DNA from 2 places in the Leminorella richardii genome. Region 1 is predicted to be linked to the other one. Evidence: predicted binding sites of a transcription regulator. Region 1 holds the regulator's gene; the other holds the start of a gene.
The links. Region 1 encodes PurR, which represses purine synthesis genes. Its sites were predicted from a motif close to CANGCAAACGTTTGCNTG; they were not measured.
Positions count from the first base shown of each region.

Region 2: the regulator PurR is predicted to act here: its motif matches at 7,088-7,105, upstream of glyA (serine hydroxymethyltransferase).

Region 1 covers NZ_LS483470.1:1,749,162-1,758,677, reverse strand. Annotated here, with positions in the region: gene thrS (threonine--tRNA ligase) at 1-167, opposite strand, end outside; gene DQM29_RS08190 (fructosamine kinase family protein) at 447-1,316, opposite strand; gene DQM29_RS08185 (YniB family protein) at 1,495-2,040, opposite strand; gene cydH (cytochrome bd-I oxidase subunit CydH) at 2,220-2,309, opposite strand; gene purR (HTH-type transcriptional repressor PurR) at 2,647-3,663, shown strand; gene DQM29_RS08170 (hypothetical protein) at 3,830-4,273, shown strand; gene DQM29_RS08165 (aryl-sulfate sulfotransferase) at 4,534-6,357, shown strand; gene DQM29_RS08160 (transporter) at 6,429-7,199, shown strand; gene htpX (protease HtpX) at 7,415-8,299, opposite strand; gene prc (carboxy terminal-processing peptidase) at 8,504-9,516, opposite strand, start outside.
Region 2 covers NZ_LS483470.1:883,500-893,015, forward strand. Annotated here, with positions in the region: gene DQM29_RS04115 (sensor histidine kinase) at 1-1,163, shown strand, start outside; gene DQM29_RS04120 (hypothetical protein) at 1,167-2,231, shown strand; gene glrR (two-component system response regulator GlrR) at 2,258-3,601, shown strand; gene DQM29_RS04130 (NAD+ synthase) at 3,670-5,289, shown strand; gene glnB (nitrogen regulatory protein P-II) at 5,303-5,641, shown strand; gene hmpA (NO-inducible flavohemoprotein) at 5,698-6,882, opposite strand; gene glyA (serine hydroxymethyltransferase) at 7,203-8,456, shown strand; gene DQM29_RS04155 (rhodanese-like domain-containing protein) at 8,573-8,947, shown strand; gene DQM29_RS04160 (DUF1007 family protein) at 8,957-9,516, shown strand, end outside.

The sequences.
Region 1 (9,516 bases):
TTTACGTCGTTTTCAATGGGATCGCAGGCGTCTACGCGTTCACCGTTAACACGACCGGCAATACAGGCCTTGGCTAAACCGGGACCGATATCGCGAGCGATATCCATAACAGAAACAGCGTGATCGTACTGACGTTGACTTCCATCAGGAAGAGTAATTACTGGCATGATAGTTCCTTATTACAGTGGTGACCCACACGACAGATCACATGTAAAAATTTATTTTTTAAATCAATGGATTGGTATCACTATTCGATTCACGAGTATCGAGATGGTACGCAATGATGTGTACACATTGACTTGACGATTTCGCAGTTAAAGACATGCGAAGGGAGAATTCTACCACTCAGGCCAGCGGGTTAACAGCGACAAATCAATAATAAACAGAGAGGCGAACACCCTGCCCGCCCCTATACAGTAAAATTATCTCTAGAAAATCAGAGCAACTTAACCTTCTTTACCAAACACTCTTTCAACAGCACGCCGAGCAACCTCAACGTGTTCGCCGCCAAACAGATTAGCGCGATTGAGCAGGTAATAGAGCTGATACAGCGGCTGTCGTTCGATAAAATCAACGGGCAACGGCCAGACGCTTTGATAGCCATCGTAGATCTGTGCCGGAAGCTCAGAGTACAAAGGCAGCATGGCAAGGTCACACTCTCGATCCCCCCAATAGCAGGCCGGGTCAAATATCACAGCGCCCGCCGCGCTAACGCCACAGTTGGCTGGCCACAGGTCACCGTGCAGCAGTGAAGGTTGTGGGTGGTGCCCTTTCAAGCGCTGACTAACAAGGGCAATCGTTTCGTCAATATCACCAAAGTGATAGCCTTTTTCCTGAGCCAACTGCAGCTGCCATCCTATACGCTGTTCAGCGAAGAAAACGTTCCAATATCGCTGCCAGCGATTAGGCTGAGGCGTTGTTGCCAAGTCGCTATCGAAATCAAAGCCAAACTGAGGCTGTTCACTCCACTGATGAAGCCTGGCTAGCTGCTGCCCCAAACAGTACGCGTAGTGTGCATCCAGCGGCTTGAGGGGAAGATATTCCAGAAGAAGGAAACTGAAGTCGCGATCTGATCCGACACCGTAGACTTTCGGTACTCGAACGGTACCGCTTTTTGCCAGTGCCGCCAACTGATCGGACTCAGCGGTAAAAATGGGTAAAATATCGCGCGTGTCATACTTGATAAAAACCTCAGTTACGCCGTTACTGATCCTGCGTGCATGATGGATGTCCCCTCCCGGCAACTCCTCTTTTTCGATGATTGTATAAGTCTCGCCCAGATACTCACTCAATAAACGACTGACGGATTGCCACATGACATCACCTCAAGGTTATGATCAAGACAAATTCAGGTTAACCCTTTGAGCATAGTGAAACGTCGATCTAATGCACAGCTTTGCGCTAAATGTGCCCTCTATACGGCATAATGTCGCCAATAAATGAAAAAGCCGACGATAAACGTCGGCTCTCAAAAAAATAAAACGACTGCGCAGGCTACAGCATATCTACCAGACGCAAAATCACGTAAAGAAACGCGCCCCACAGTATCGGTGCAACATAAAGCTCGCTGAACTGAGCAAAAATAGAAGTATTAGGAATAGAAATCAGCTTCTCTAACTCCTGCTTCGAACGCCCCTGCTCGCCGTTTAACGCTTCAAGCACCGCGCGCTCTGTGACGCCTTCCCGCACGTTGTAAACGCGCTTGGCCAAGCGAGCACCAGAGGCTGAAAGCGCCATGCCCACGAATATCAGCGCGAAAATCACGATAAACCAGATGCTGCCAGTGGCTGACCAGTCTTTGGTGTTTGGCACCGGAGAGTTAACCCAAAAATACTCAAGAAAGGAGGTGTACTGACGTACGATATTAAACATGACCTGCAGGAAGTCCATGATGGTCGCCGTCATCTCCTGCATTTGGCTTTTAGGCGCAACCAGATACTTAAGCATAGATATCGCGGTCGATATAAGCGAGGGGATAAAAATAACAATACCCGCGATCCGCTTGATTAAAGCCAGCGCGCTAGCCGTGTGGTGAGTCATTCTGCCTCCATGTTGAAACACCGAATCTTACTTACTTTACTCAAAAAATAGGCTCCACAAAGGGAGCATTTTTCACTTACCGACAAATCGCCAAAATGAAAGCGTATCGCTCCATCGTTGCTCTTTGGCGCTATCAAAAACAATACCCGGCTTTAACCGCGCCGGGTATGTACTATCAATCAGTGCGTAACGGCAATCAGACTATAGGTAACAATCACCGCCAACGCCAGAACGACTGTACTTAAAGACCATTTTAACTCAGCAGACATCTTGGATTCCTTTTATTATCAACTTAAGTGTCATCAACATAAGTGCTGTTAACGCAAACTTACGAACTTCATTTCAACGAAGCCGTATAAAACAACAAAAACGTCGCAGCCTTTAACTATAGTTCTTTGACTTTTTAATTAAATACGCCAAAATCCATCGCCAAACTGCACTGACAGCGGCAATGTAAGCTAAAGCCAGTGTATACGTAATAAATTCTACACCTTTTTGCCTTTAATGTGTAATCGAACGAATAAAGAGAAGGCAAACGGTTACTTATCCGTTTACACTGTCAGGAGAGCAACGCACGATGGTGTGGACACAGGAGAATTCACTTTTATGGCAACGATCAAAGACGTAGCAAAACGCGCGGGCGTTTCAACAACAACAGTATCTCACGTCATTAATAAAACCCGTTTTGTAGCGGAAGATACAAAAACCGCCGTTTGGGCAGCCATAAAAGAACTCAGCTACTCCCCCAGCGCCGTTGCCCGCAGCCTTAAGGTGAACAGCACCAAAACGCTGGGACTACTGGCAACCAGCAGTGGATCCCCCTACTTTGCTGAGGTGATTCAGGCCGTAGAGTCCGCCTGTTATAAAAAAGGCTACACGCTCATCCTGTGCAATACACAAAACGACCTGGAAAAGCAGCAGGCCTATCTGGCAATGCTGGCGCAAAAACGTGTGGATGGCCTGCTGGTGATGTGTTCGGAATATCATCCCCCTCTGCTTGAGCTGTTAAATGACTATCAAAATATTCCCATGATGGTCATGGACTGGGGCAAACACAGCGATTTTACCGACAACATTGAAGATAACGGTTTCCACGGCGGCTATCTGGCGGCTCGCTATCTGATAGACAGAGGGCACCGAGACATCGCGACTATTACCGGTCAGCTTAATGAGTTTACCGGCCGCGAGCGCCATCGCGGTTTTCTCCATGCACTGGAAGAAGCAGGCATCCATATTCCAGCAGAGTGGATTATCGAAGCGGACTTTCAGCCTCAGGAAGGTCATGAAGGCATGATGCAACTGCTAAAACTGAAAAAGCGCCCAACGGCGCTGTTCTGCGGCGGCGACGTTATCGCAATGGGAGCCCTGTGCGCGGCGGGAGAAATGGGGTTAAGAATCCCTCAGGATATTTCGGTGATCGGTTATGACAATATCCGAAACACCCGTTTTTATAATCCACCTTTGACAACTATTCAGCAGCCCAAAGAGAACCTAGCCGAAATGGCGCTCGACATGCTGTTAGATCGCGTAATCAATAAGCGAGAAACTTACCACTCTATTGAGCTGCATCCTGAGCTGGTAGAGCGGAACTCTGTCGCCGACGGCCCACACCTTAAAAAATAGCGTTTCACTCCGGCCCGCTGCTTCAGCGGGTCTTTTGTTTGCCCTACGGCTACTCTCTTCCTATAGTTAAATCAGAAAAACTACCTAAAGTAGAAAAGCGCTCAGGTTCAGGACGACCCTTTACTGCATCTCACCCACCGTCGAATGCTAACAAGGTAAGCGCCCTATGAAACGAATAAAATACTTTGCTGTTTTGATGTTTCCCCTCTGTCTTATGGTTAGCTGCGCGCTAATGCCCGGTGTACAAATCAGCCATATAGAATACAGCGTGACCGATAAAGCCAACGGCGGACATCCTGTATCTGTCGACATTGTTGCCGTTAAGGGGGATGCGCTGGTTGCACGACTAGAAGGCTATTCTTCTGAAAAATGGTTTACAGAAAAAGATCGCCTGCTGGCTAAAAATCCCAAGGAGCTTACCGTCTGGCCTCTTACCGTACGCCCAGGAACAGCTGTTACACATAAAAATATCCCTCTTTACGGTAAGCCTGCAGATAAAGTTCTGCTGTTTGCGCGCTATAGCAGTAAGGGGGCTCATCGCCTTGAGCTTGAGCGGGCGAGCTTGATTACGCTAGAGTTTCGCGACAGTGATGTTTACGCCATTTACTGATTTTTTCCCTATATAACAGTCTCTTTTACACGACAAAGCCCTCCTCTTTTCCACGCCGATATTCCAATTTTCGAAAAATCATTATCCGAAAACTGACGATTCTCTTTGATTTAAAAAGGGACTATATTCACTTCAAATTGTAACTAATCGTTACTATTTAAATAATTATTAGTCTAACTGCAGCCTACAACATCGCTTCCTTCGGGATTGAACAGAAAAATAGATAAGACACATTTACATTTAACCTATTGGAGAATGTTATGAAGCTTAAATATGCGTTACCCACTCTCGCTCTGTCAGCCGCCATTCTTTCTGTCCTGCCGTCTACCGCTCTGGCTATTGGTGGCGCGAGCGGTGCAAGAATAGACTATCAGGTTCAAGGGCACATCGGTGAAGTAGTGATGAACCCTTATGATATTGCCCCACTGACAGCCATTATTCGCAATGGCGGATACGTTTTGAAAGAAGCGTCGGTTCGAATTGTGCCGAAAGAAAACGGTCAGGAAATCACCTATCAGGTAAATGACAAATATCTGCTAACCTACGGCGGGATCCCAGTTTTTGGCCTCTACCCCGACTATGTAAACACCGTCGAGGTGGAGTACACCCGCGTTTACGGCGCCAAAACTGAAAAAATCAAAGAAAGCTATACCCTATACGCTCCCCCAGCCTATGCCGAATCGGCGGGTACGAAAGAAGAACAGACCTCCTTCTTTACCGTCGATGTCAAAAAGGTTGCTCCCGAATTTAAAGATCGCCTCTACCTGTTAAACAACCTTCAGGATAAATCTGGCAACGGCACTCGCACTGTGTGGAACAACCCCGTCGGCGGCGCGTTGGAATGGAACTTCTATCCCGTCAACGCAGTTATTGATACCTCTGGAGATATCCGCTGGTACATGTTTGCCAACCCAATTTACGATTTGAAATCCATCTATAAAGCCGGCGTTATGATGGGGTTCAAGCAAAACGATGATGGAGCCTTAACCTGGGGCTACGGTCAGCGCTATGTGAAGTATGACATTATGGGGCGTGAAATTTTTAATCGCCGCCTGCCCGATAACTATAATGACTTCTCCCATTCGATGGACAACGCCGCTAACGGGCACTATTTTCTGCGTGTAGCCAGCTCCAACCACAAGCGTGCCGATGGTAAAAACGTTCGCACCGTGCGCGACGTTATTGCTGAGGTCGATCAAAACGGCGTGGTGGTTGATGAATGGAGACTGTTCGATATTCTCGATCCCTATCGCGATGTGGTCATGAAAACTCTCGATCAGGGCGCCGTATGCTTGAACATAGATGCTAGCCAGGCTGGTCATACGCTAAGCGCTGAAGACTTAGCCGCACTGGACTCCTCAGATAAATTTGGTGATATCGTCGGCAGTGGACCAGGCCGCAACTGGGCCCACGTCAACAGCGTGGACTATGACAGTGAGGACGACTCCATCATTATCAGCTCCCGCCACCAAAGCGCCATCATAAAAATTGGTCGTGACAAAAAAGTGAAGTGGATCCTTAGCTCGCCGGTTGGTTGGAAAGCGCCTTTTGATGCTGAAGTTCTGACGCCCGTTGATGCTAATGGTCAGAAAATCAAGTGTGAAAACAGTGTCTGTGAAGGCGGCTTCGATTGGACGTGGACACAGCATACCGCGTTTAAAATCGACAGCATGAGCAAAGGTGACACCATTTATGTCTCTGCCTTTGACAACGGTGACGGTCGCGGCATGGAGCAGCCCGCCATGCCCAGCATGAAGTACAGCCGCTCCGTTATTTATAAGATCGACCAGAAAAACAAAACAGTACAACAGGTATGGGAATACGGTAAAGAACGCGGAAACGAGTGGTTCAGCCCTGTCACCTCTATCACCGAGTACCAACAGGATAAAAACTCTGTGTTTGTTTATTCTGCAACTGCGGGCGGAACTTTCGATCTGTCTGTCGGCGCCTTCACTAGCCTGCCAAATCCTTACATTGAAGAATTCAAATGGGGTGAAAAAGAACCGTCAGTTGAAATCCAGCTGCACGGAACCCGAGGCTATCAGGCTATGCCCTTTAGCCTACACAAAGCCTTCACCAAATAACGCCTCTATTGACCATCGTCTTTTATCGCGGTGGTCAATATTCTTTATCTAACTCCAAGGAACAGTGCGCTTTGATCGGCGCACTGTATAACGTTATGCAAAAGAAACTGACACTTAGCCTTTCCATTGCGTTATTGGCCTATTCTCTTCCCTGTACTAGCGCTACAAAGGCTTATGTCGGACACGGTGCTCCGGTAAATATCAATGTTGCCGGTGCGTCGGTTCTCGCTGAGGGAAAGGCAATCGTTACCCTCAACAGTTCCTTCAGAGATAAAACCCATCAGGTTGAAGGAACCGGCAGTTCGGATACCTTCACGCAAATCTGGCTATTAAAAATGCGCTATGGGTTAACAGATCGTCTGGAGCTAGTTACGTCTGTTCCCTATACCAATAATCGCCGGGACGATATGTATCCTGAATACATTGATGGACTGGGAGATATGCCACTGACACTCTCTTATGCCTTATTGAGCCAGCGCGCAGGAGATCCTTTCTGGCTAACGCTGAAAGGCGGCTTTCTATTGCCGACTGGGCAGCGTGGCGATAATCATCTGGCGGGCAGCAATGCCTGGGGTGGAAAGGCGGGGATCAGCGCTACGCGCCTATTTACCCCACAGTTTAAAGGCGACCTAGATTTTATTGTGCAGGGGCCTTTTGAACGAGGTAACAGCGACGTCAAACGAGGAACTGAGTATCAAATCAGTGGGCAACTGCGCTATTTACCTGACAGCTTTCCCGTTGATATAGGGCTGGAAACCACCTACAGCAAGTCAGAAAACGGTAATAAAAAGATTAACGGCAGAAGCGTGATAACTACTCGTCAACAAAAGAGTGGGTTTTAGGCCCTTCGATCAACTACTCTATTCCATCAACTAACGTCTGGTTAGGCTTTGGTACTTTCTTCCCTCTTTTACAGAACGCGGAAAAACCGACCAAAATGGAGGACGTCCGCTGGGAGTTTAAGCTGGGTACACTCTGGTAATGCTTTAAAAAATCTATTAGAAAAGCTCAAAAAAAGAGCCCATCTTAATGATGAGCTCTTTTTCACAAAGGTCGATTATGCAGAACGCTTCAGATAGCTGCCCGCACGCAGGGCTTCAATTCGCTTATCCAACGGTGGGTGAGACATAAACAGTTCACTGAACGTTTTTGCTTTACCATTGATACAAAACGCCATCATGCTGGACTCTTCCTGCGGCTCATAGCTGGTTTTCAGGCGCTGAAGTGCCGCAATCATTTTCTCACGGCCAACCAGATTAGCGGAGCCTGCATCAGCCTTAAACTCGCGATAGCGGGAAAACCACATGGTAATAATACTGGCCAAAATACCGAATACCAGTTCCAGTACCATAGAAACGGCAAAGTAAACCATCGTATTGCCTGAAGAAGAGCTTTCACCATCGCGGTTAAGAAAGCCCGACGCCAGTTGAGCAATCAGACGAGACGCAAAGATCACGAAGGTGTTCACTACCCCCTGAATCAGGGTCATTGTGACCATATCACCATTAGCTATGTGACTGATTTCATGAGCCAGTACTGCTTCTGCTTCATCACGGCTCATGTTTTGCAGAAGTCCTGAGCTTACGGCAACCAGAGACGCGTCTCTTCTTGCACCGGTCGCGAATGCGTTAATATCGGGTGCGTGATAAATAGCAACCTGCGGCATGGCGATACCAGACTGCTCAGACTGACGTCTAACCGTCTCAACCAGCCAGCGCTCAACTTCGTTAGCCGGCTGTTCTATTAACTGCCCACCGACAGAACGGAGCGCCATCCACTTTGACATCATCAACGAAATCAGTGCGCCGCCGAAGCCAAACAGGCCAGCCATAATCATCAGCCCCTGCACGCTGCGGCCCTGAATGCCCGTCAGGCTCAGGATAATGCCGAAAATAAACATAACCGCTAGGTTAGTTAATAAAAAGAGCGCTATACGCATCATAAAATTATCGCTTCCTCAAAAAAGAAGTAAAAAAATGTTTCTTACTCCTAGATCTTATGGGCTATCAGGCAAATTTCAAGCAATAACGCATATTGATTAACAATTCGGTCATAACTTTACAATAGTCTACATTTATACGGTCTTCATACCGCGAACCGCGGGCACAAAAAAGGCGCCCTTGGCGCCTTTTTTATGATTTTACTGCTATTTTTTTGCCGCCGTAGCCGCATCCGCCTTCTCTAGCGCGGCAAGATCCAATGCTATTTGGACAGTTTCATCCAGATAGGGATCGGGCTCTTTGTAGTCTTTCGGCAAATCTTCCAGCGACTTCAGCTTCTTTTTGCCTTCACGAACCAGTCGTTCATTGATACGGTTCAGGCGAGTCGCGTCATCCTCTGCACTCTCTTTTTCCCGCTTGGCGAGGTTAAGAGAAATGGTGCTGCGCTTGTCTTTATTCGCCTTATAGCGAGCAATGTCCTGCGCGATATACTGGAATTCAGCGTTCTTGGCGATGCGTGCATCGTGTTCACCAATAAGCGTCGGTACATAGCGAGCTTCGTTGCCCAGAGGCGTATAGTTGGCCTTGGCTACGCTATCCCACGGTAAAGCGTTATCTTCAAAGCTCTCGCCGGTTTCAGCCGGATCGACACCTGTTGGCATAACGACATCAGGAGTCACGCCCTTACGCTGTGTGCTTCCACCGTTGATGCGGTAGAACTTTTGGATCGTGTACTGAACTGAGCCTAAATCCGGCCAGTCAGGGCGCAGCATCTGATCGTAAATACGGTTCAGAGCACGGTGCTGCTGGACAGTTCCTTTACCAAAGGTAGGTTCACCGACAATCAGCGCTCGGCCATAGTCCTGCATGGCGGCTGCAAAGATTTCAGACGCAGATGCGCTAAAGCGATCGACAAGCACAACCAGCGGTCCTTTGTAGTAAACGATGCTGTCGGTATCGCTGTCTTCGCGGATCTTACCGTTGTTATCCCGCACCTGAACGACTGGCCCGCTGGGAATAAACAGACCAGACAGAGAAACCGCTTCCGTCAGCGCTCCGCCGCCGTTGCCGCGCAGATCGATAATAATGCTGTCAACGTTTTGACTCGTCAGCTTTTGCAGCTGAGTCTTCACATCGTCCGTCAGGCCGACATAAAAGCCGGGAATATCGAGCACGCCCACTTTCTTCTTGCCGACGGTCTTCAGCGTCATCTTAACGG
Region 2 (9,516 bases), 870 kb from region 1:
AGCAGCGGCAGCAGTATGCCAGCATGCTGGACGTTCACGCCGCCGTGCTGCCCAGCGAGGAAACTTATGCTTCCCTTAAAAAGCTGTTGGCTGACCTAGGGAAAATCCAGTGCAAAAACAGCGGGCCGGACGAGGAGTCGTCGGAGCTGCTGATTCAGTTTTCGAAAGCCAGTAACGAAATGGTACAGGCAACCCGAGGCATCATCTTTTCTCGCGGCGAGAAACTACAGCAGGCCATTGCGGACAAAGGCTACTTCTTTGGCCAGCAGGCGCTGGTGCTGTTTTTGCTCAGCGTTATGCTGGTGTTCTTATTTACACGTATGATCATTGGGCCGGTAAAACAGGTCGAACGCATGATTAATCGGCTCGGCGAAGGAAAAAGCCTGAGTACTCTGGCTGCGTTCAAGGGGCCGCGTGAAATTCAGTCACTGGCGCAAAGAATCGTCTGGTTAAGTGAACGCCTGTCATGGCTGGAATCGCAGCGGCACGAGTTCTTGCGGCACATTTCTCACGAGTTAAAAACACCGTTGGCCAGCATGCGTGAAGGTACCGAACTGCTGCTGGATCGGGTTGCGGGCCCGCTGACGGACGATCAAAAGGATATTGTCGCTATTCTCGACAACAGCAGTCGCGACTTACAGCGGCTGATAGAGCAACTGCTTGACTATAACCGGTATCAGTCCGGCGTTAAGACAGAGAAGTCCCATATTGATTTAGCAAAAATGGTGGGTGAGGTCATTGCCGCGCACAGCCTCCCGGCTAGGGCGAAAATGATGAACGCTGAATGCCAGCTGGCGCAGAGCGACTGCTGGGCCGAATCGATGCTGCTGCGACGTGTACTTGATAATCTCTACTCCAATGCGGTGCACTATGGCGAGGAATCCGGTACTATTTGGATCGCGAGCCGTCGCGTTGGTCAAACTATCCAGATAGACATTGCCAATACCGGTGAAAAAATTCCACCGCAGGAAAGCGCCATGCTGTTTGAACCTTTTTATCAGGGCAGTCGCCAACGAAAGGGGGCAGTAAAGGGCAGCGGTCTGGGATTGAGTATCGCCCGAGACTGTATCCACCAAATGGAGGGAGAACTCCATCTGGTTGACGTGGACTATGCTGACGTTTGTTTTCGCATTGAATTACCTTTACCCATTGAGAAATCGTAGATAATGCCCAAGAGTTCTGTCAGAACCGTTACATTAAAAGAGAAGGCGAATCCTAAGCGCGACCTTAACGGCCTGCGAGGGCGTGCGTTACTGCTGTTGATACCTCTTCTGCTTACCGGCTGCGCCGGGCGAGGCGTTGTCGATGCCGTTTCCGGCGAAGTGAAATATGAATCGCCAGATCGCAAGGTCAGCGACTATTCCCGTGTGCGCTGCGATGGTGACATCTGGAAAAATCAAAACGACGAAACCAACGCTAACGGGCTCTACTGGCTAAGACTGATTAGCTGCGCCAGAACCTTTACCCCGACTCAGGCTCGCGTACAGTCTTACGGTTACGACAGTGCAAAATGGGACGGCGCGTTTAAGCGCGCTATTCTTCTTGCCCGACTAGAGCAAGGTAACGCTGAACGGCGCAGCGCGCTGGAACAGCTAAAGAACGTTCAGGCAAACTACCCCGAAAGCGTTTATCCGCTGGCCATGATGTGGCGCAGCGAGCAGCTGATTCAGGCTACGCTTCAAGATGAGCGAGGCCGGGCTCAGCGTCAAAAAGAGAGTGCTGAAGCGCAGATTATTGAGCTCCAGCTGCAAATGGCCGACACCAAACATCAGCTGCACGAGACAACCCGTAAACTGCAAAATCTGACCGATATCGAACGGCAGCTTTCTTCCCGCAAGATGACTCAGGGGGAAGGGATAACGCCGATAAGCCCGCTTCCGCCTGAGAATCCTGAGGGGAACGCTTCAGCGGCCGCGGGAGATGTGTCAGGCTCGGCCAGCACTGCGGCACCAAAGCCTAACGACGAGAATGGAAAAAAAGCGACTGAGAAGCCAGCAGAAACCGATTCGGCGCCTGCCGTAAAAAGCGAGAAAAAACCTTCCAGCAGCGCGTCTTCAGAGGTGGTGAAGCCGCCGGAAAAGCCAGCTGTCGTAGAGCCTCAACCCGTGGGCGTTCCAGAGAAACCGGCAACTGTAAAGCCTCAGCCGGAGACCACGCCAGAGAAGCCGGTACAGTCGCCTCAAAGTACGCCTTCGCAAAGCGAAGCCGCGCCCCAGACGCAGACACCCTGAGACGGTGATGAAAGGAGTTTGGTGAAATGACACAGCGTAAAGCCGCCAATTTGTTGCTGGTCGACGACGATCCCAGCCTGCTGAAACTGTTGGGGATGCGCCTGACCAGCGAAGGATTCAGCGTCACCACCGCAGAAAACGGTCAGGAAGCGCTGCGGCGTTTGGCCAGAGAGCAGATCGATCTGGTTATCAGCGACCTGCGGATGGACGAAATGGACGGCATGGCGCTGTTTGCTGAAATACAGAAGCGACAGCCGGGGATGCCGGTGATTATCCTGACAGCGCACGGCTCGATCCCTGATGCCGTAGCGGCGACTCAGCAGGGCGTATTCAGCTTTTTGACCAAGCCTGTCGACAAAGACGCGCTGTATAAGGCTATTGATGAAGCGCTCGCGCTAAAAATCCCCGCTAGCGCCAGTGACGACGGCTGGCGTGAAGAAATCGTTACCCGCAGCCCAGTTATGCTGAGGCTGTTGGAACAGGCGAAGATGGTAGCGCAGTCCGACGTTAGCGTGCTGATTAACGGCATGAGCGGTACCGGGAAAGAGGTGTTGGCAAAGGCCATTCACCGCGCCAGTCCGCGCGGCAACAAGCCGTTTATTGCCATTAACTGTGGCGCGCTGCCTGAGCAGCTTTTAGAATCCGAGCTGTTCGGCCACGCTAAAGGCGCTTTCACCGGCGCTGTCAGCAGTCGGGACGGCCTGTTTCAAGCGGCAACCGGCGGAACCCTGTTTTTAGACGAAATCGGCGATATGCCCCTAGCGCTGCAGGTCAAACTGCTGCGAGTCCTGCAAGAGCGTAAGGTGCGGCCGCTGGGCAGCAATCGCGATCTGGACATCGACGTGCGCATTATTTCCGCGACCCACCGCGATTTGCCAAAAGCGATGGCCAAAGGTGAGTTTCGCGAAGACCTCTACTACCGCCTGAACGTGGTAAACCTGAAAATTCCCGCGCTCAACGAGCGTTCGGAAGATATTCCACTGTTGGCAGATCACCTGCTGCGTGAGTCCGCCAAGCGTCATAAGCCGTTTGTAAAAAGCTTTTCCACCGATGCGATGAAACACCTGATGGCCGCCAGCTGGCCGGGTAACGTGCGCCAATTGGTAAACGTTATCGAACAGTGTGTAGCGTTGACCAGCACGCCGGTGATTAACGAATCCTTGGTACAGCAGGCGCTGGAAGGTGAGAACACCGCTTTGCCGACCTTTGTCGAGGCGCGCAATCAGTTTGAACTGGTTTACTTGCGCAAGCTGCTGCAAATGACCAAAGGCAACGTAACGCACGCCGCCAGAATGGCGGGCCGCAACCGAACAGAGTTCTACAAGCTGCTTTCGCGCCACGAGCTGGATGCGAATGATTTTAAAGAGTAGGCTTTTTAATTCACTGGGCGGTCATTTATACTGCCCCCTTGGTTATCCGATAGTGAAAGTGGACTGATATGAGTAAAGCGCTTTCTATTGCTTTAGCGCAGTTAAACTGGCTGGTTGGCGACATAGAGGGAAATGCCGACCGAATGCTTCAGACCGTCAGCGAGCAGCGGCAGGCCGGAGCAGATATTGTCATGTTCTCCGAGTTAGCGCTGACCGGCTATCCGCCGGAAGACCTGCTCTATCGCGATGACCTGTATCTTCGAAACGAAGTGCAGTTAGAGCGCCTGCGAGCCGCCTCAAGCGACGTTGCTATCATCGTCGGTCACCCGTGGAGAGAGGGTGATGCTTTATACAACGCACTGTCAATGTTCTGGCAGGGTGAGCTTCTTGCTCGATATTACAAACAGCAGCTTCCCAACTATGGCGTGTTTGATGAAAAGCGCTATTTCAGCGCGGGCAGTGAAAGCTGTAGCGTTGACTTCAAAGGGTATCACTTAGGCCTGCTAATCTGTGAAGACCTCTGGTTTGACGGACCGGTTGACGCCCTGAAGGCAAAGTCGGTGGATCTTATCCTGTCGATTAACGCATCTCCCTATAATCGCGAAAAGCCCTATATCCGCAACCAGCTGCTGTCAGAGCACTGCCGCCGCACCGGAATTCCTCTGGTTTATCTAAACCAGGTGGGCGGGCAGGATGAACTGATTTTCGACGGCTGTTCTAAAGCTTTCGACGCCAAGGGCAATATGACCCACAAACTGGCGCCGTTTAATGAAGATGTGCGTCGAGTGGCTTTCCAAAACGGCCAGCTGGACGCGATGGAGATCCCAGCCCAGCCGTCCGATCTTTCGCTGATTTATGACGCGCTGGTGCTGGCGGTGCGCGACTACGTCACCAAGAATGGCTTTAAGGGCGCGCTTCTGGGGTTGTCTGGCGGGATTGACTCGGCGCTGACGCTGGCGATAGCCGTTGACGCGCTGGGTAAAGATAAGGTTCAGGCGCTGATGATGCCGTTCCGCTATACCGCTGAGATAAGCATTGAAGACGCAAGGGAAGAAGCAGAGCTACTCGGCGTTGAGTTTGACGTGGTGTCCATTGAGCCAGTGTTTGACGCCTTTATGGGGCAGCTTTCGCCACTGTTTGCCGATACGCGTCGCGATACCACAGAAGAAAACCTACAGGCTCGCTGCCGCGGCGTGATCCTGATGGCGCTCTCTAACAAGCGCGGTCGTCTGGTGTTGACTACCGGCAATAAAAGTGAGATCGCCGTTGGATATTCTACGCTTTATGGTGATATGGCCGGCGGTTTTGATGTATTAAAAGACGTGCCGAAAACGCTGGTGTTTACGCTTTCCGAGTACAGAAACAGCCGCTCTTACGTTATTCCACAGCGGGTTATTGACCGTCCGCCGTCAGCAGAGCTGGCGCCGGACCAGAAAGACGAAGACAGCCTGCCGCCTTATCCGGTTCTGGATAAGATCCTAGACGGCTACGTCGAGCGCGATATGTCTGTAGACGAGCTGGTCGCTGAGGGTTTTGATGAGGCAATCGTGCGTAAGGTTATTCGTCTGGTAGATATTAACGAATATAAGCGTCGCCAGTCGCCGGTAGGTCCAAGGATCACTGCGCGCAACTTCGGCAAAGATCGGCGCTATCCGATCACTTCAGGCTTCGGCCGCAAAAACTGGTAAGGGTTCGACTTTAATGAAAAAAATTGACGCGATTATTAAACCGTTCAAGCTAGACGACGTTCGCGAAGCGCTGGCAGAAGTTGGCATCACCGGCATGACGGTCACTGAAGTGAAGGGGTTTGGCCGCCAGAAAGGGCACACTGAGCTGTACCGAGGTGCGGAATACATGGTGGACTTTCTGCCCAAGGTGAAAATTGAAATTGTCGTGCCCGACGACATCGTCGACGTGTGTGTAGAAACCATTATGAAGACTGCCCAGACCGGAAAAATTGGCGACGGGAAGATTTTTGTTTTCGACGTTGCCCGAGTGATCCGCATTCGTACCGGCGAGCAGGACGAAGACGCGATTTAACTCGATAATAAAGCCGCTATTTACCCAGCGGCTTTTTTGTCATTGATGTTTCCTTTCTACAACACCTTATGCGGCCCAAACACTTCATAGTGTAGCCGCTCTTGCTCTACGCCCTGAGCGAGCAGCTGCTTGGCGACAGACTGCATAAAGGCCAGCGGGCCGCAGAAGTAAAATTCAGTGTTCGGTGGGAAGGTCTCACTCAGCGCATCCAGAGAGAGTAAGCCTTCGTGGCGAGTGGCTGAGCCCTCAATATCTTTTCCCGATTCGCGATACCAAACGTGGCTGGCTGCGTTTGTCAGCTTAGCGCAGGCGTTGGCTGCCTCTTGCTCAAAAGCGTGGTACGCCTCGCTGTCGGTGGCGTGTAGCCAGTAAACTTTCCCCTGATGCTCGTGCTGTTCAAGCGTATTGAGCATAGCCAGCATCGGCGTAAGCCCTACGCCGCCGGACAGCAGCGCCACCGGCACATCGGAGGGTACATCCAGCCAGAAGTCGCCATAGGGCGGTGCCAGATGGATCACGTCTCCCTGCTGTGCGGTGTCGTGCAGATATCGGGACACTTTTCCCTCATCTTCACGCCTGACGGCGATGCGGTATGAATGTCCGTTCGGCGCGTGGGTCAGGGAATACTGCCGGATTTCCTGGTATTCCAGCGCGTCGCTGCGGATATAGACTGCCACGTACTGACCGGGACGGAAGTCGCTGATGGGCAGTCCGTCAACCGGAACCAGCGTAAAGCTGGTAATGACGTCACTTTCACGCTGCTTTTTTTCAATGCGGAAGGGGCGCTGGCCTTCCCAGCCGCCGGGCTGTTTAGCCCGATCCTGATAGATTTCACCTTCGCGATTGATAAAGACGTCCGCCAGCACCTGATAGGCTTTGCCCCAGGCGTCCAGCACCTCTTGGCCGGGACTGAGCATTTCGTCGATCGTTGCCAACAGGTGGTGTCCTACAATAGCGTACTGTTCAGGCTGGATACTAAAGCTGGCGTGCTTTTGTGCAATACGCTCAACGGCGGGCAGCAGTACGGCCAGATTCTCAATGTTGACAGCGTAGGCACAGATAGCGTTGAACAGCGCCTCGCGCTGGGCGCCGCTAGACTGGTGAGTCAGATTAAAGACGTCCTTCAGTTCGGGATTATGGTGGAACATGCGGTCGTAAAAGTGGGCGGTTAGTGCAGGGCCGGTCTTAGCCAGAACGGGGATTGTTGCCTTAACGGTAGCGATAGTTTGGCTGTCTAACATGGTACTTCCTGTGGGTGGTTTTAACATGCATTTAAAATACATGTTAAGGTTGATCTATGTCAATGCTTTTCTTTTTTTAGCGCAATGCGCCGTGGAAAGGCTTGAGAAAAGAGCAAAAGCGGGTCGGTGTGACATAAACATCGGTATTCGGAAGTTTTTCCTGAGAATATTCGGAAACGTTTGGCGGAATACCGTGCAGACAGTGAAAGCAATCGTTTGCTTTTAAACCGAGAGAAGGGTCTATTTAACAAGATGAAAACATATTACACTGGTGCAAGTCACACTTTTGGGCGTTGATTATTACTATTCAGGAGATGCGGATGTTAAAGCGAGAAATGAACATTGCCGATTATGATGCCGAGCTGTGGGCGGCGATCCAAAAAGAAAATGTTCGTCAAGAAGAGCATATTGAACTGATTGCTTCTGAAAACTACACCAGCCCGCGCGTGATGCAGGCCCAGGGGACTCAGCTGACTAACAAGTATGCTGAAGGCTATCCGGGCAAGCGCTACTACGGCGGCTGTGAGTATGTCGATATTGTTGAGCAGCTGGCGATTGACCGCGCCAAGGCGCTGTTTGGCGCCGACTACGCGAACGTACAGCCGCACTCCGGCTCTCAGGCTAACTCAGCCGTTTACATGGCGTTGCTGAACCCAGGCGATACCGTACTGGGTATGAATCTGGCTCACGGTGGCCACTTAACTCACGGTTCTCCCGTTAACTTCTCCGGCAAGCTTTATAATATCGTTCCTTACGGCATTGATGAAACCGGCCACATTGACTACGGCGATCTGGCTCGTCAGGCGCAAACCCACAAGCCAAAAATGATTATCGGCGGCTTCTCTGCCTATTCCGGCATCGTTGACTGGGCAAAAATGCGTGAAATCGCTGACAGCATCGGCGCTTACCTGTTTGTCGATATGGCTCACGTTGCAGGCCTGGTCGCTGCGGGCGTGTATCCGAACCCGGTTCCTCATGCGCACGTGGTCACGACGACAACGCACAAAACGCTGGCTGGCCCGCGCGGCGGACTGATTTTAGCCAAGGGTGGCGATGAAGAGCTGTACAAGAAGCTGAATTCTGCCGTATTCCCTGGCGGCCAGGGCGGCCCGCTGATGCACGTTATCGCGGCTAAAGCTGTGGCGCTGAAAGAGGCGATGGAGCCAGAGTTCACCGTTTACCAGCAGCAGGTTGCTAAGAACGCTAAAGCGATGGTTGAAGTTTTCAAATCTCGCGGCTACAAGATTGTCTCCGGCGGAACCGATAACCACCTGATGCTGCTTGATCTAGTTGATAAAGACATCACCGGTAAAGATGCTGATGCGGCTCTGGGTCGTGCCAACATTACCGTTAACAAAAACAGCGTGCCTAACGATCCGCGTAGCCCGTTTGTGACTTCCGGCGTGCGTATCGGCACGCCAGCCGTCACTCGCCGCGGCTTCAAAGAGGCTGAAGTGCGCGAACTGGCCGGCTGGATTTGTGACGTGCTGGACGGCATCAACGACGAGTCAGTTATCGCAGGCGTGAAGGCGAAAGTGCTGGATATCTGTAAGCGCTATCCAGTTTACGCGTAGTTTTTGCCTCGTTAAAAAAACAGGCGTGCGATAAATGCGTACGCCTGTTTTTTTTATCCACTAAAATCATTATTCTGTCAGTCATCAATAATCGTAGCCGTACTCAGGAGGATGATGTGAAAAAGCATAACCCAGGGTTTGAAGCGCTGTGTGAAGCCGTTCGTAAGCAGGTCAATGAAGTCAGCGTTGCTCAGGTAAAAGAAATGATGGATCGCGGCACGATCCCGCTAGTATTGGACGTGCGCGAAGATAGCGAATGGGGAAAAGACCACCTTCCCGGCGCTCGCCATCTTGGTCGCGGCGTGATGGAACGTGATATTGAAACCGTTGTTCCCGATAAGGCTACGCCTATGGTGCTTTACTGCGGTGGCGGCTATCGTTCCGCCCTTGCTGCGGAAAGCTTACAAAAGATGGGATACACTGGCGTGCTGTCTATGGACGGCGGCTACCGCGGCTGGAATGAAGCGGGCTATCCGCTGGTAAAAGAGTAGCCTGTACGCATGACACTACTGATGCGATGTGCCGCAGTGGTGATGGGGCTGCTGCTGTCTCCGATAGCGATGGCGCATCCCCACAGCTTTATTGATATGGATGCCCGACCGGTGGTGAACCAGCAGGCGCTGGTCGGCGTCCAAATGACGTGGGAAATGGACGAGCTGACTTCCGCCGAACTGCTGCTTGATGCCGCGGCGGCAAAAAACAGCCCGTCGGTTTGGCAGAGTATGGCCGACGAGCTGATGGTGAATACGCAAAATCAGCTCTACTTCACCTATCTTCACTACGACGGCAAGCCAGTGCGTTTGGCGGAAAAAGCCAACAACTATTCTCTGACACGCCACGGTAATCGAGCCGTGTTTACCTTCGTGCTGCCGCTAAGCAAGCCGCTGGCGCTGGCAGGGCATACCGTTACGCTGTCTACCTACGAACAGAGCTACTACGTCGATATGCGCTATGCATCGGCAAAAAGCTTTCATCTGCCAGATGAGATCGCCCACCTGTGCAGCGTCGACGTAAAAACCCCTAAGCCGGATCCTTCCCTGCTGGCCTACGCGAAGTCGTT